2 regions of the Rhizobium sp. WSM1328 genome follow, and region 1 is predicted to be linked to the other one. Evidence: riboswitches for the same ligand, from Rfam matches in the RefSeq annotation. Region 1 holds a riboswitch; the other holds the start of a gene.
What was found. Region 1 has a riboswitch for thiamine pyrophosphate ahead of AC2444_RS19895 (YkoF family thiamine/hydroxymethylpyrimidine-binding protein). Riboswitches for the same ligand answer to the same signal wherever they lie in the genome.
Positions count from the first base shown of each region.

Region 2: linked by a shared signal. The riboswitch ahead of thiM (hydroxyethylthiazole kinase) and the one ahead of AC2444_RS19895 (YkoF family thiamine/hydroxymethylpyrimidine-binding protein) in region 1 are both predicted to bind thiamine pyrophosphate.

Region 1 covers NZ_CM172788.1:3,991,190-3,996,710, forward strand. Annotated here, with positions in the region: gene AC2444_RS19870 (LysR family transcriptional regulator) at 1-731, opposite strand, end outside; gene AC2444_RS19875 (ArsR/SmtB family transcription factor) at 923-1,264, opposite strand; gene AC2444_RS19880 (SDR family NAD(P)-dependent oxidoreductase) at 1,368-2,138, opposite strand; gene soxR (redox-sensitive transcriptional activator SoxR) at 2,261-2,725, opposite strand; gene AC2444_RS19890 (NADPH-dependent FMN reductase) at 2,809-3,405, shown strand; TPP riboswitch at 3,650-3,763, shown strand; gene AC2444_RS19895 (YkoF family thiamine/hydroxymethylpyrimidine-binding protein) at 3,754-4,386, shown strand; gene AC2444_RS19900 (ABC transporter permease) at 4,475-5,281, shown strand; gene AC2444_RS19905 (ABC transporter ATP-binding protein) at 5,278-5,521, shown strand, end outside.
Region 2 covers NZ_JBYGKO010000004.1:482,084-487,604, reverse strand. Annotated here, with positions in the region: gene AC2444_RS33505 (ABC transporter substrate-binding protein) at 1-1,016, shown strand, start outside; gene AC2444_RS33500 (acetamidase/formamidase family protein) at 1,084-2,028, shown strand; gene AC2444_RS33495 (ABC transporter ATP-binding protein) at 2,025-3,713, shown strand; TPP riboswitch at 3,900-3,996, shown strand; gene thiM (hydroxyethylthiazole kinase) at 4,047-4,850, shown strand; gene thiE (thiamine phosphate synthase) at 4,847-5,482, shown strand; gene thiD (bifunctional hydroxymethylpyrimidine kinase/phosphomethylpyrimidine kinase) at 5,479-5,521, shown strand, end outside.

The DNA.
Region 1 (5,521 bases):
GCAACGTTGCGCGGCATGATGCTCGCCCAGCGTCCGGTCCTGACATGCGAGAACAGCACGATCATCGAGTTGGATTCGAGCGTCGGATGCGCTGTGGCGCCTGCTTCCGTCAAGTGGCGGTTGATGATGCGGCGGTTCTGCATGTCGGCAGTCAATAGACAAAGCCGAAGGTCGCCGATCTCCCGCCAGGTCACGTTGTCGCGATCAGATAGCGGGCTGCCGGCAGCCGTGATCAGATTATAGCGCTCGGCATAGAGGGGAACGGTCGTGACCCGGCCGAGCGGCTCGTTTTCGAGATAGGTGATGCCGGCATCGATTTCGAGGTTTTCAAGCATGCTCAGCACCTGCAGCGAATTCCGCGAGACGATCGAGAAGGTCACGCCGGGGTGCCGCTCCTGAAAGGGCGTGGTGATGCGCGACAGCATGGCAAGCGCGGTCGGAATGGCGGCGAGGCGAATGTGGCCGGAAAGGCCGCGGCGCGCGGCGCGCATCTCCTCGCGCATGGTGCGGGCATCGCCGACGATGCGCCGGGCCCATTCGAGCACACGCTGCCCCTCCGGCGTCAGCCCCTGGAACCGCGAGCCGCGCTGCACCAGCATGACGCCGAGCTGATCCTCGAGCTGCCGGATGGCGGCCGAAAGCGTAGGCTGCGAGATCCCGCACTCCTCCGCGGCGCGGCCAAAATGCTTTTCATTGGCAAGGGCGATGAAGAATTCCAGCTTGTCGATCATCCGGTCTCCCGATCCGGCATGACATCATCCGGGTCAGTTCATCTTTGACGCAGCAGCCGTGCTCTGCAAGGGCGATCTCTAGATCAGGATGATTTTAGGCCCGATCGGCCTAAAATCTGAATCCTGATCTAAATCAAAGAAATAGAGCATGATGTCGTCCGTAAACCGCGCACACTTTTCGGCATCATGCTCTAACTGTTTTCTGCAACCGGAAAAAGATCGAACAGCGATTCGAGGAAGGCAAGCACGCTGACATTGCCGATGCTGTAATAGACCAGCCTGCCCTGGCGGCGCGTATGGACCAGGCCTTCTAGCCTTAACCGCGCCAGCTGCTGCGAGACCATTGCCTGCTGGATGCCGAGGATATTTTCGATCTCACCCACCGTCCGCTCCTCGTTCGCCAATATGCAGAGGATCAGAAGTCGGGTCTGGTGCGCTAACGCTTTCAGCAGATCGCTCGCTTCGTGGGCTTTTCCAGCGAGTGTGTGCAATTCCTGGCCGGTCATCCCCGGCTCGGGTTTGGGCAACGGCATTCGGTATCTCGGAAGGTAGGCAATGAGGTAGATCAGCACAATAGCATATTCGCACAAGCGAATTGGTCAAAAGTGATGAAATGTCAAAAAAAGTCCAAACAAATCAGCAGATAAGCTGACCTCCATTGATCTCGATCACCTGTCCGGTGATGTAGCCCGAGAGCGAGGGAGCCGCCAGGAATAGGTAGGCCGGAGCACAATCCTCCGCCGTGCCGAGCCGCTGCAGGGGGATGGATTTTCTCGTCTGCTCCAGCTTTTCGCGCGAGGAATAGCGCTCATGGAAATCCGTCTCGATCGTGCCTGGCGACACGCAATTGACGCGGATTCCGTCCGGTGCAAGCTCACGGGCAAGCGCCTTGGAATAGGTCGCAACGAAGGCTTTCGAAGCCGAATAGATCGAGGAACCGGGGCTGCCGCCGGTCAGCGCCGAAATCGAAACCGTGTTGACGATGGCAGCGCCCTCGGCCGCCTTCAATGCCGGCAGCAGCGCCCGCGTCAGCGCCACCACCGATGTCTGGTTGAGCCGCACGACCGCCTCATATTCTGCGTCGGTGAGTGTGGCGGCGGGAAAACGACCAAGCATGGTGCCGGCATTGTTGACGAGCACATCGACCTTATCGAAGAAGGCGAGAGTATCCTCGGCAAATTGCGCTGCGCCACCGACTGCAGAGAAATCGGCATTAAGCAGCAGCGCCCGTCTTTCGGATTCAGCCGTCAGCAGGAAATCCGGCAGGTCGCGTCCCGGCTTGCGCCCGGTATGGACGATCACCTTCGCGCCGCAGTCCAGGAACTGCCGGGCCACTTCAAGGCCGATGCCGCGGCCGGCGCCGGTCACCACAACATTGCGATTTTCGAACAGTCTGGGATGGAACACGAAGCCGTCCTCCTCGCGGACAGTGCCGCCGGTTGTGTCATTCGCCCTTAACATATGAGCGCGCCGACCGAAAGGAAGGCGCGCATCGATCTTTCCGGAAAGACGTACCTTCCGGCGGAAGACTAGTTTTCGGCCTCCAGAAGTCGCGCGCCCGGCCCTTCCTTGCCGAGCCGGTCACAGGGATTGCGCAACGGACAGCTTTCGATCGACAGGCAGCCGCAGCCGATGCAGCCGGTCAGACGGTCGCGCAGCAGGCTAAGCCGCCTGATTCGCGCGTCGAGATCATCCTTCCACAGCGCCGACAGCGTCTGCCAGTCGGCCACGGTCGGCGTGCGTCCCTGCGGCAGGGACTCGAACGCCGCCTGGATTTCCAAAAGCGGAATGCCGACACGCTGCGCCACCTTGATGATGCCGAGCCGGCGAAGCACATCGCGCCCATAGCGCCGCTGATTGCCGCGGGAGCGGATGCTCGAGATCAGCCCCTTGGTCTCGTAAAAATGCAGCGCCGAGACGGCCAGGCCGCTGCGCGCCGCCACTTCGCCGACCGTCAGGAGCTTGCCGAGCGGCGCTGCCGGAATTGTATCCATCGCCTCTTGACCTCAAGATTAGTTGAGGTTTTATAACCCTTGCTCCTGCAATCGTAAAGTCCAATCGCAACAAGGAGCGACGCATGCAAACACCCACCAGGCTGGCTGTCATCTACGGAAGCACGAGAGAGGGCCGCATCTGCGACCGGGTGGTCAAATGGCTGACGCAGGAGCTCCTCCGCTTCCCGCAGTTTGATATCGACATCATCGACCCGCTCGACTTCGCGCTGCCGGCCAACCGCGATGTGACGCACCTAGAAGTCGACAGGCTCGCCGGACGGCTTGGCATGGCCGACGCCTTCATCATCGTCACGCCGGAATATAATCACAGCTTCACCGCCCCGTTGAAATCGATCATCGATTTCTTCTTCGAGCCCTGGCAGGGCAAGCCGGTCGCCTTCGTTTCCTATGGCGGCATATCCGGCGGCCTGCGCGCCGTCGAACAGCTGCGGCTGGTCTTCGCCGAACTGCACGCCGTCACCATCCGTGATTCGGTCAGCTTTGCCGCACCTTGGAACCGCTTCGATCCAGACGGACGACTCGATAATCCCGCCGATGGAATGCGTTTGCTCGATCGGATGATGGCGAGGCTGGAATGGTGGACGCAGGCGCTCGTCACCGCCCGCAGCAATCGTCCCTATGCCGACATAGAGCGCCGCGCGTCTTTTCAGACACGCTAAGGACGCTCTATCACTTTGAATCTGCTCATAATCCTTTCCGAAAATCGATTCCGATTTTCGGGGTTATGCGCTAGCCGCCTGAGCCAGAAAGCTCCGGTTCCGTTCCCGGCAGGTACGGAACCATTGGGAACACCCGGGCAGATCCTCCGCCCGGGTGTTTTCCGTCACATCCGGTTCATTCCGACCGCACGGACGGGTTCGCAATTTTGCGGTTGCGGGGAGAAAACCCCGGTGATAGTTTCCGCGCAAATAACAGGGGGGCTCCGTATTGCCGGGGCTGAGATGTGAGGCGCAAGCCTCTGGACCCTTCAAAGCTGATCTGGGTAATGCCAGCGGAGCGAGGTTCAGATGTTCTCAGGCGCACAAGTGTCACTCTATCCGATGTCCGACAATTTCGTCGGCATCATTCTCGATGCCGTCACGGCGCTCGATCCCTATCGCGACCGGCTGCGCATCGAGACCGATGACATTTCCACACTGCTGGTCGGCCCGCCTGACATTCTCTTCGCCGCCATGCACGACCTTTTCGTCGCTGCCGCAAAGACCGGCGAGCATTGCGTGCTGTCCGCTGCGATTTCACGCGGCTGCCCCGGCGAGCCCGACGACGCCATCTGCGGCGTCAACCCCTCCCTCGGCCAGGCGGAGCCGCTTGCCGAGCGTATAACAGCCGCACTTGCCGCGGTTGAAACCACCGCCGAGACCGGACAGCCGACCGCTGCGCAATTCTCGCTCTACGTCATGGGAACCGGTACCCATATGGACGAGATCTACGGCTGCATCGACTTCCTGAAGCGCTCCGGCACCTTCGACCGTGCCAAGAATTTCTGCACCAGGCTCTCTGGCGACGCCGGCGCGGTCTTCTCCACCATTCGTGAGGCCTTCCTTCGCTTCGGCGACCCCGAGGGACATGTGACGCTCGACATCACAGTGTCCGCCAATACAGCGCCGCGCGTCTTTTCAGACGCGCCAAGGACGCTGTAACACTTTAAATTGCTGCATATTTTATCCTTAAATCGATTCCGAATTCAGGAATTATGCAGTGCCCGACGAAAGCCTGAAACGAACGCTGATGACACTGCCACAACCATCGGATTCGCGCCTTGCCGCGCTCCGCGCCGCTCTCTACCGGGGCATACCCGCCTTGCTCGCCGGCTGCGTTTTTTTGGCGGCATGGGAACTCTATGTCGATCTCTCCGGCATCAAACCGTCCATCCTGCCGGCGCCTTCGCGCATCGTCATGCAGGGCTGGCTGAACCGCGAGGGACTGATTGCCAATACCTGGCCGACGCTCGGCGCGACACTCGGTGGTTTCGCCCTGTCGCTGGCCTTCGCCTTCGCCGCCTCGATCCTCATGGATTTCGTGCCCTTCATGCGCCGGGCATTGCTGCCGGTCTTCATCGCCAGCCAGACCCTGCCGCTGGTGGCGATCGCCCCCCTCGTCGTCCTTTGGTTCGGCTTCGGCCTGTTGCCGAAGATCCTGCTGGTGGCGCTCGTCACCTTCTTCCCGCTGCTCGTCGCCTTGCTGCAGGGCTATGAATCGACTGACCGCGACATCGCCGAATTGCTGTATTCGATGAAGGCGAGCCGCTGGCGCATTTTCCGTCTGGCACGGCTTCCCTCCTCGCTGCCCTATTTCTTCGCCGGCCTGCGGATCTCGATCACCTATGCCGTCGTCGGCGCGATCTTTGCCGAATATGCCGGTGCCGCCCGCGGCCTCGGCATCTATATCCTCAACGCCAAGAACAACTTCCGTCCCGATCTCGTGCTCGCCGCCGTCATCGTCAGCGCCGTGCTGACACTCTGCCTCTTCGGGTTGACGCTGATGATCCAGCGCCTCGTTATGCCCTGGCAGCCATCCGGGGAGCAGCGCCGATGAGCGATGCAATGGTTGAACTCAGCAACATCTCGAAGTCCTTCGATGGCATGAAGGTGCTGGACGACATTTCACTCGCTGTCGCAAGCGGCGAGTTCGTTTCGATCGTTGGCCCATCCGGCTCCGGAAAATCGACGGTGCTGCGACTGCTGACCCAGGCGCTTCGGCCCGATTCCGGCACCATGCTTTTCAAAGGCGCGCCGCTGGAACAGGCGCCGCATTCCTTCGCCTTCATGCCGCAAC
Region 2 (5,521 bases), on a different replicon from region 1:
TCGGCTCCGGCACCTTCATCCTCAAGGACTGGACGATCGGCCAGCAGCTCGTTTTCGAGCGCAACAAGGATTATTTCGTCAAGGGGGTTCCCTATATCGACAGCTTCAAGGTCGAGGTCGGCCAGGAGCCGCTGGTGGCGCTCTTGCGCCTGCAGAAGGGCGAGGTCGATATTGCCGGCGACGGCATTCCGCCGGCAAAGTTCCTCGAAATCAAGAATTCGGCCGAAGGCGCACAGATGATCGTCGACGGCGAACAGCTGCACACCGGCTACATCACACTGAACACCAAGGTGAAGCCTTTCGACAACGTCAAGGTTCGCCAGGCGTTGAACATGGCGATCAACAAGGACCGCATCACCCGCATCCTCAACGGCCGCGCAACGCCTGCCAACCAGCCGCTGCCGCCGCTGATGCCGGGCTACGACAAGGCCTTCACCGGCTATGCCTATGACGTGGCGAAGGCCAAGGCGCTGCTTGCCGAAGCCGGCTATCCCGACGGCTTCGAGACCGTGCTTTACTCCACCAACACCGATCCGCAGCCGCGTATCGCCCAGGCAATCCAGCAGGACCTGGCCGCCGTCGGCGTCAAGGCCGAAGTCCGGGCGCTCGCCCAGGCAAACGTCATCTCGGCCGGCGGCACGGAAGGCGAAGCGCCGATGATCTGGTCGGGCGGCATGGCCTGGATCGCCGACTTCCCGGATCCGTCCAACTTCTATGGCCCGATCCTCGGCTGCGCCGGCGCGGTCCCGGGCGGCTGGAACTGGTCATGGTACTGCAACGCCGATCTCGACAAGCGCGCCGTTGCCGCCGACTCCATGTCCGATCCGGCAAAGGCAGCCGAGCGCACCGCCGCCTGGGGCAAGATCTTCACCGACATCATGGCCGATGCGCCGTGGATTCCCGTCATCAACGAACGTCGCGTCGTCGCCAAGTCGCTGCGCATGGGCGGTGCTGACAATATCTACATCGATCCGACCCGCGTCATCAATTACGACGCGATCTACGTCAAGCAATAAGCCCTGAAGAAACAAAGCCTTCCCGGTCCCGGCCGGGAAGGCGTCATAAATTCGAGGGAGACATGACATGTGCATCGCCTGCACCCACACGATCCACCGCGCCCAGCATAATTTCGGCTGGAACAAGGATTTCACCCCCGCCGTCGTCGCCAAGCCCGGCGAGACGATCCACTTCGAATGCATGGATTCATCGGGTGGCCAGCTCGGAAGCGACGCGACGCTGGAAACGTTGAACGCGCTCGATTTCGGCAAGATCAACCCGGTCTCCGGCCCGGTCTATGTCGAAGGCGCCAAACCCGGCGATGCGTTGAAGGTGACGCTGCGCAAGTTCATTCCGTCGGGCGTTGGCTGGACGGCCAATATTCCAGGCTTCGGCCTGCTTGCCGACCAGTTCACGGACCCGGCGCTGCATGTCTGGTCCTATGACGCCAACAGCATGGTGCCCGCCCTTTACGGCCCGGGCGGCCGCGTGCCGCTGAAGCCCTTTGCCGGCACGATCGGCGTCGCCCCCGCCGAGCCCGGCACCCACTCCGTCGTTCCCCCACGTCGCGTCGGCGGCAACATGGACATCCGCGACCTGACGGCGGGGGTGACGCTCTACCTGCCCGTCGAGGTCGACGGCGCGCTGTTTTCGATAGGCGACACCCATGCCGCGCAGGGCGATGGCGAAGTCTGCGGCACGGCGATCGAAAGCCAGATGAACGTCGAAGCGACGATCGAGCTCGTCAAGGACGCCAAGCTGCAGACGCCGCGCTTCACCACGACCGAACCGGTGACCCGCCATCTCGACGGCGCCGGTTACGAGGTCACGACAGGCATCGGCCCTGACCTGATGACCGGGGCGCGCGAAAGCGTCATGCGCATGATCGATCTTCTCGGCGCCGAACACGGCATGAGCGCCGTCGATGCCTATCTGCTCTGCTCCGTCTGCGGCGATCTGCGCATCAGCGAGATCGTCGACCAGCCGAACTGGGTGGTTTCCTTCTACTTCCCGAGGATCGTGTTCTCGTGAACGAAGCCATGCCCGCCGCGGCACCGGTGCTCAGCCTTCGCAATCTGAGCGTTGATGCCCGCACCCCCGAAGGCCGCAAGCCGGTGCTCGAGGATGTCAGCTTCGAGCTTGCAAGCGGCGAAACGCTCTGCATCGCCGGCGAATCCGGCTCGGGGAAGTCGGTCACCTCGCTGTCGATCATGGGGCTCTTGCCGAAAGCCTCGCTGCGGGTCGCCTCCGGCAGCGTGCTGCTTGGCGAGCGCGACCTGCTCACGCTTTCCGACCGGGCGATGCGCAGCGTGCGCGGTGGCGATATCGCCATGGTGTTCCAGGAGCCGATGACCTCGCTCAACCCGGTCATGTCGGTCGGCAACCAGCTGACCGAGGCCATCCGCGCGCACCAGGGCAGCAACAATGCCGAGGCGGTGGCGCTGAAGATGCTCGATGCAGTGCAGATCACCGAGCCGGCCCGGCGGCTGAAGCAATATCCGCACGAGCTGTCCGGCGGCATGCGCCAACGGGTGATGATCGCCATGGCGCTCTCCTGCCGGCCGAAGGTGCTGATCGCCGACGAGCCGACGACGGCACTCGACGTCACCGTGCAGGCGCAGATCCTCAGACTGATGCGCGAGTTGAAGCGCGAATTCGGCGCCTCGATCATCCTGATCACCCATGACATGGGCGTCGTCGCCGAAATGGCCGACCGCGTCGTCATCATGCAGAATGGCAGGATCGTCGAGCAGGGAACGGCGCTCGCCGTCTTCCAACGACCGAAGGAGGCCTATACCCAGCAATTGCTCGCCGCCGTCCCGCGGCTCGGCGAGCTTGCCGGCACCGACCGTCCGCCGCGCATCACTGAGCGCGCCATCGAGACGCTGCATCCGGACCGCACGCCGGTTCTGAACGTGCGCGACCTCACCGTCACCTATGGCAATGCCGCAAGCCGGTTTTTCAAGGGCAAGCCGCCGGTCGCAGCCGTCGATGGCGTCTCCTTCGATATCCTGCCGGGTGAAACGCTCGGTCTCGTCGGCGAAAGCGGCTCCGGCAAATCGACGACCGGCAAGGCCGTGCTCGGTCTCATCCCCTTCCAGGGCAACGTCCTGATCGACGGCCGCAACATTGCCGGCCTCAGCCAGCGCGAGATGCGGCCCGTGCGCCGCTCGGCGCAGATGATCTTCCAAGATCCCTATGCCTCGCTCGACCCGCGCATGGCCGTCGGCAAAGCGATCGGCGAACCGATGCTCATCCACGGTATCGGCAACCACAGCGATCGGCAGGACCGCGTCGCCGAACTGCTGCGCCGGGTCGGCCTGACACCTGATGCGGCGACGCGCTATCCACACGAGTTTTCAGGCGGCCAGCGCCAGCGCATCTGTATTGCCCGGGCGCTAGCACTGGAGCCGAAGCTGATCGTCGCCGACGAGAGCGTCGCAGCGCTTGACGTGTCGGTGCGCGCCCGGGTGCTCGACCTGCTGCTCGAACTGCAGGAGACGATGGGGCTCGCCTATCTCTTCATCTCCCACGACATGGCGGTGGTCGAGCGCATGTCGCACAACGTCGCCGTCATGCGCGCCGGCCGCATCATCGAAACCGGCACACGGCGGGATATCTTCGAAAACCCTAAGGATGACTACACCCGCGCACTGATCGCCGCAGTTCCGATCCCCGATCCCGAGGTCTATCGCGGTAGGGAAGCGCATGCGTGATTGAGGGCTTGAGACATGACTAGAGTATCGACGAGGAGCGCTTTGCTGCCGAAGCTCGTGCTGCAGCAGCCGATCCGCCGGCATCTCGTCGGCTGACCCTTTCGTAAGAGAGACGCGCCGCTGCGTCGGTCGCAGGATTGTCATTTTCGGGGTGACATCAGCCCCGTTCTCTGCGAAAAAGAGCGCGATGAGAGACAGGGGCGCCCGTCGACAGACGGGCTGAGAAGCACCCTTCGAACCTGAACCGGATAATGCCGGCGGAGGGAGTCGCTCGGGGTCGCGGCATCGCCCGCACGAACCGCCCCGTGCCCGCCCCCGCCTGAAAGGGGCCATATGCAGACCATGACCACACCAGGAGCGATGCTGAAGGCGATGCGAGAGAAGCCGCCGCTCGTTCAGTGCATCACCAATTACGTCGCCATGAACATCGCCGCAAATGTCCTGCTTGCATCAGGCGCCTCGCCCGCCATGGTGCATGCCGCCGAAGAAGCCGGCGAATTCGCCGGGATCGCCAGCGCGCTGACCATCAATATCGGCACGCTGTCGACGCAATGGATCGACGGCATGCAGGCGGCGGCGAAGGCGGCGACATCCGCCGGCAAACCCTGGGTACTCGATCCGGTCGCCCATTATGCGACGGCTTTCCGCCGCAACGCGGTCGCCGACCTCCTGGCGCTGCGTCCGACCATCATCCGCGGCAACGCTTCCGAAATTATAGCGCTGGCCGGCGGAGAGAGCCGCGGCCAGGGCGTCGACAGCCGCGACCCGGTCGAACAGGCGGAAGGTTCGGCGCGATGGCTCGCTGAGCGGCAGCGGGCGGTCGTTGCCGTTACCGGCGCGGTTGATTTCGTCACCGACGGCGAGCGGGCCGTGCGCATCGAAGGCGGATCGGCCTTGATGCCGCAGGTCACAGCACTCGGCTGCTCGCTCACCTGCCTCGTCGGCGCCTTTGCCGCGACGGCACCTGAGGATATCTTCGGCGCGACGGTTGCGGCACTTGCAACCTTCGCCATCGCCGGCGAGGAGGCCGCACTTGGAGCGGCCGGGCCCGGCTCCTTCTCCTGGCGCTTCCTCGATGCGCTGGCCGCGCTCGACGCCGAAACGCTTGACGCCAGGGCAAGGATATCAGCGGCATGAAGGCTTTCGACCTTTCGCTCTATCTCGTCCTCGACCCCGATCTTTGCGCCGGGATCGGCATGGTCAAGACCGCGCGCCTTGCCATTGCCGGCGGCGCCACCATGGTGCAACTGCGCGACAAACATGCCGGCACCATCGGGATGATCGAGACCGGCCGTGCCTTGAAACAGGCATTGGATGGAACCGGCGCCCTCCTCATCGTCAACGACGATGTCGAGGCGGCCATCGCCATCGGCGCTGACGGGTTGCATATCGGCCAGGAGGACATGGATGCGATGAGAGCGCGGACGATGATCGGCCCCGACATGATCCTTGGCCTGTCGGTCGAGAGCGAGGCGCTTGCGAACGCGGTCGACCCTGATCTCGTCGACTACACGGGCGTCGGGCCAGTGTTTGCGACGCCGACCAAGGCCGACCACAAGCAGCCGATCGGCTTTGACGGCCTTGCAAGGCTGGTGAAGGCCTCGCCGGTGCCGTCCGTCGCTATCGGCGGGCTCAAGGCGGATCATGTCGCCCAAGTGTTCGCCGCCGGCGCCAAGGGGCTTGCCGTCGTTTCCGCCATCTGCGGCACGCCCGACCCCGAAGCGGCCACGCGCCGCATCGCCGCAGAAATCCGAAAGGTGCGCGCATGATCCGCAACGTTCTCTCGATCGCCGGCTCCGATCCCTCCG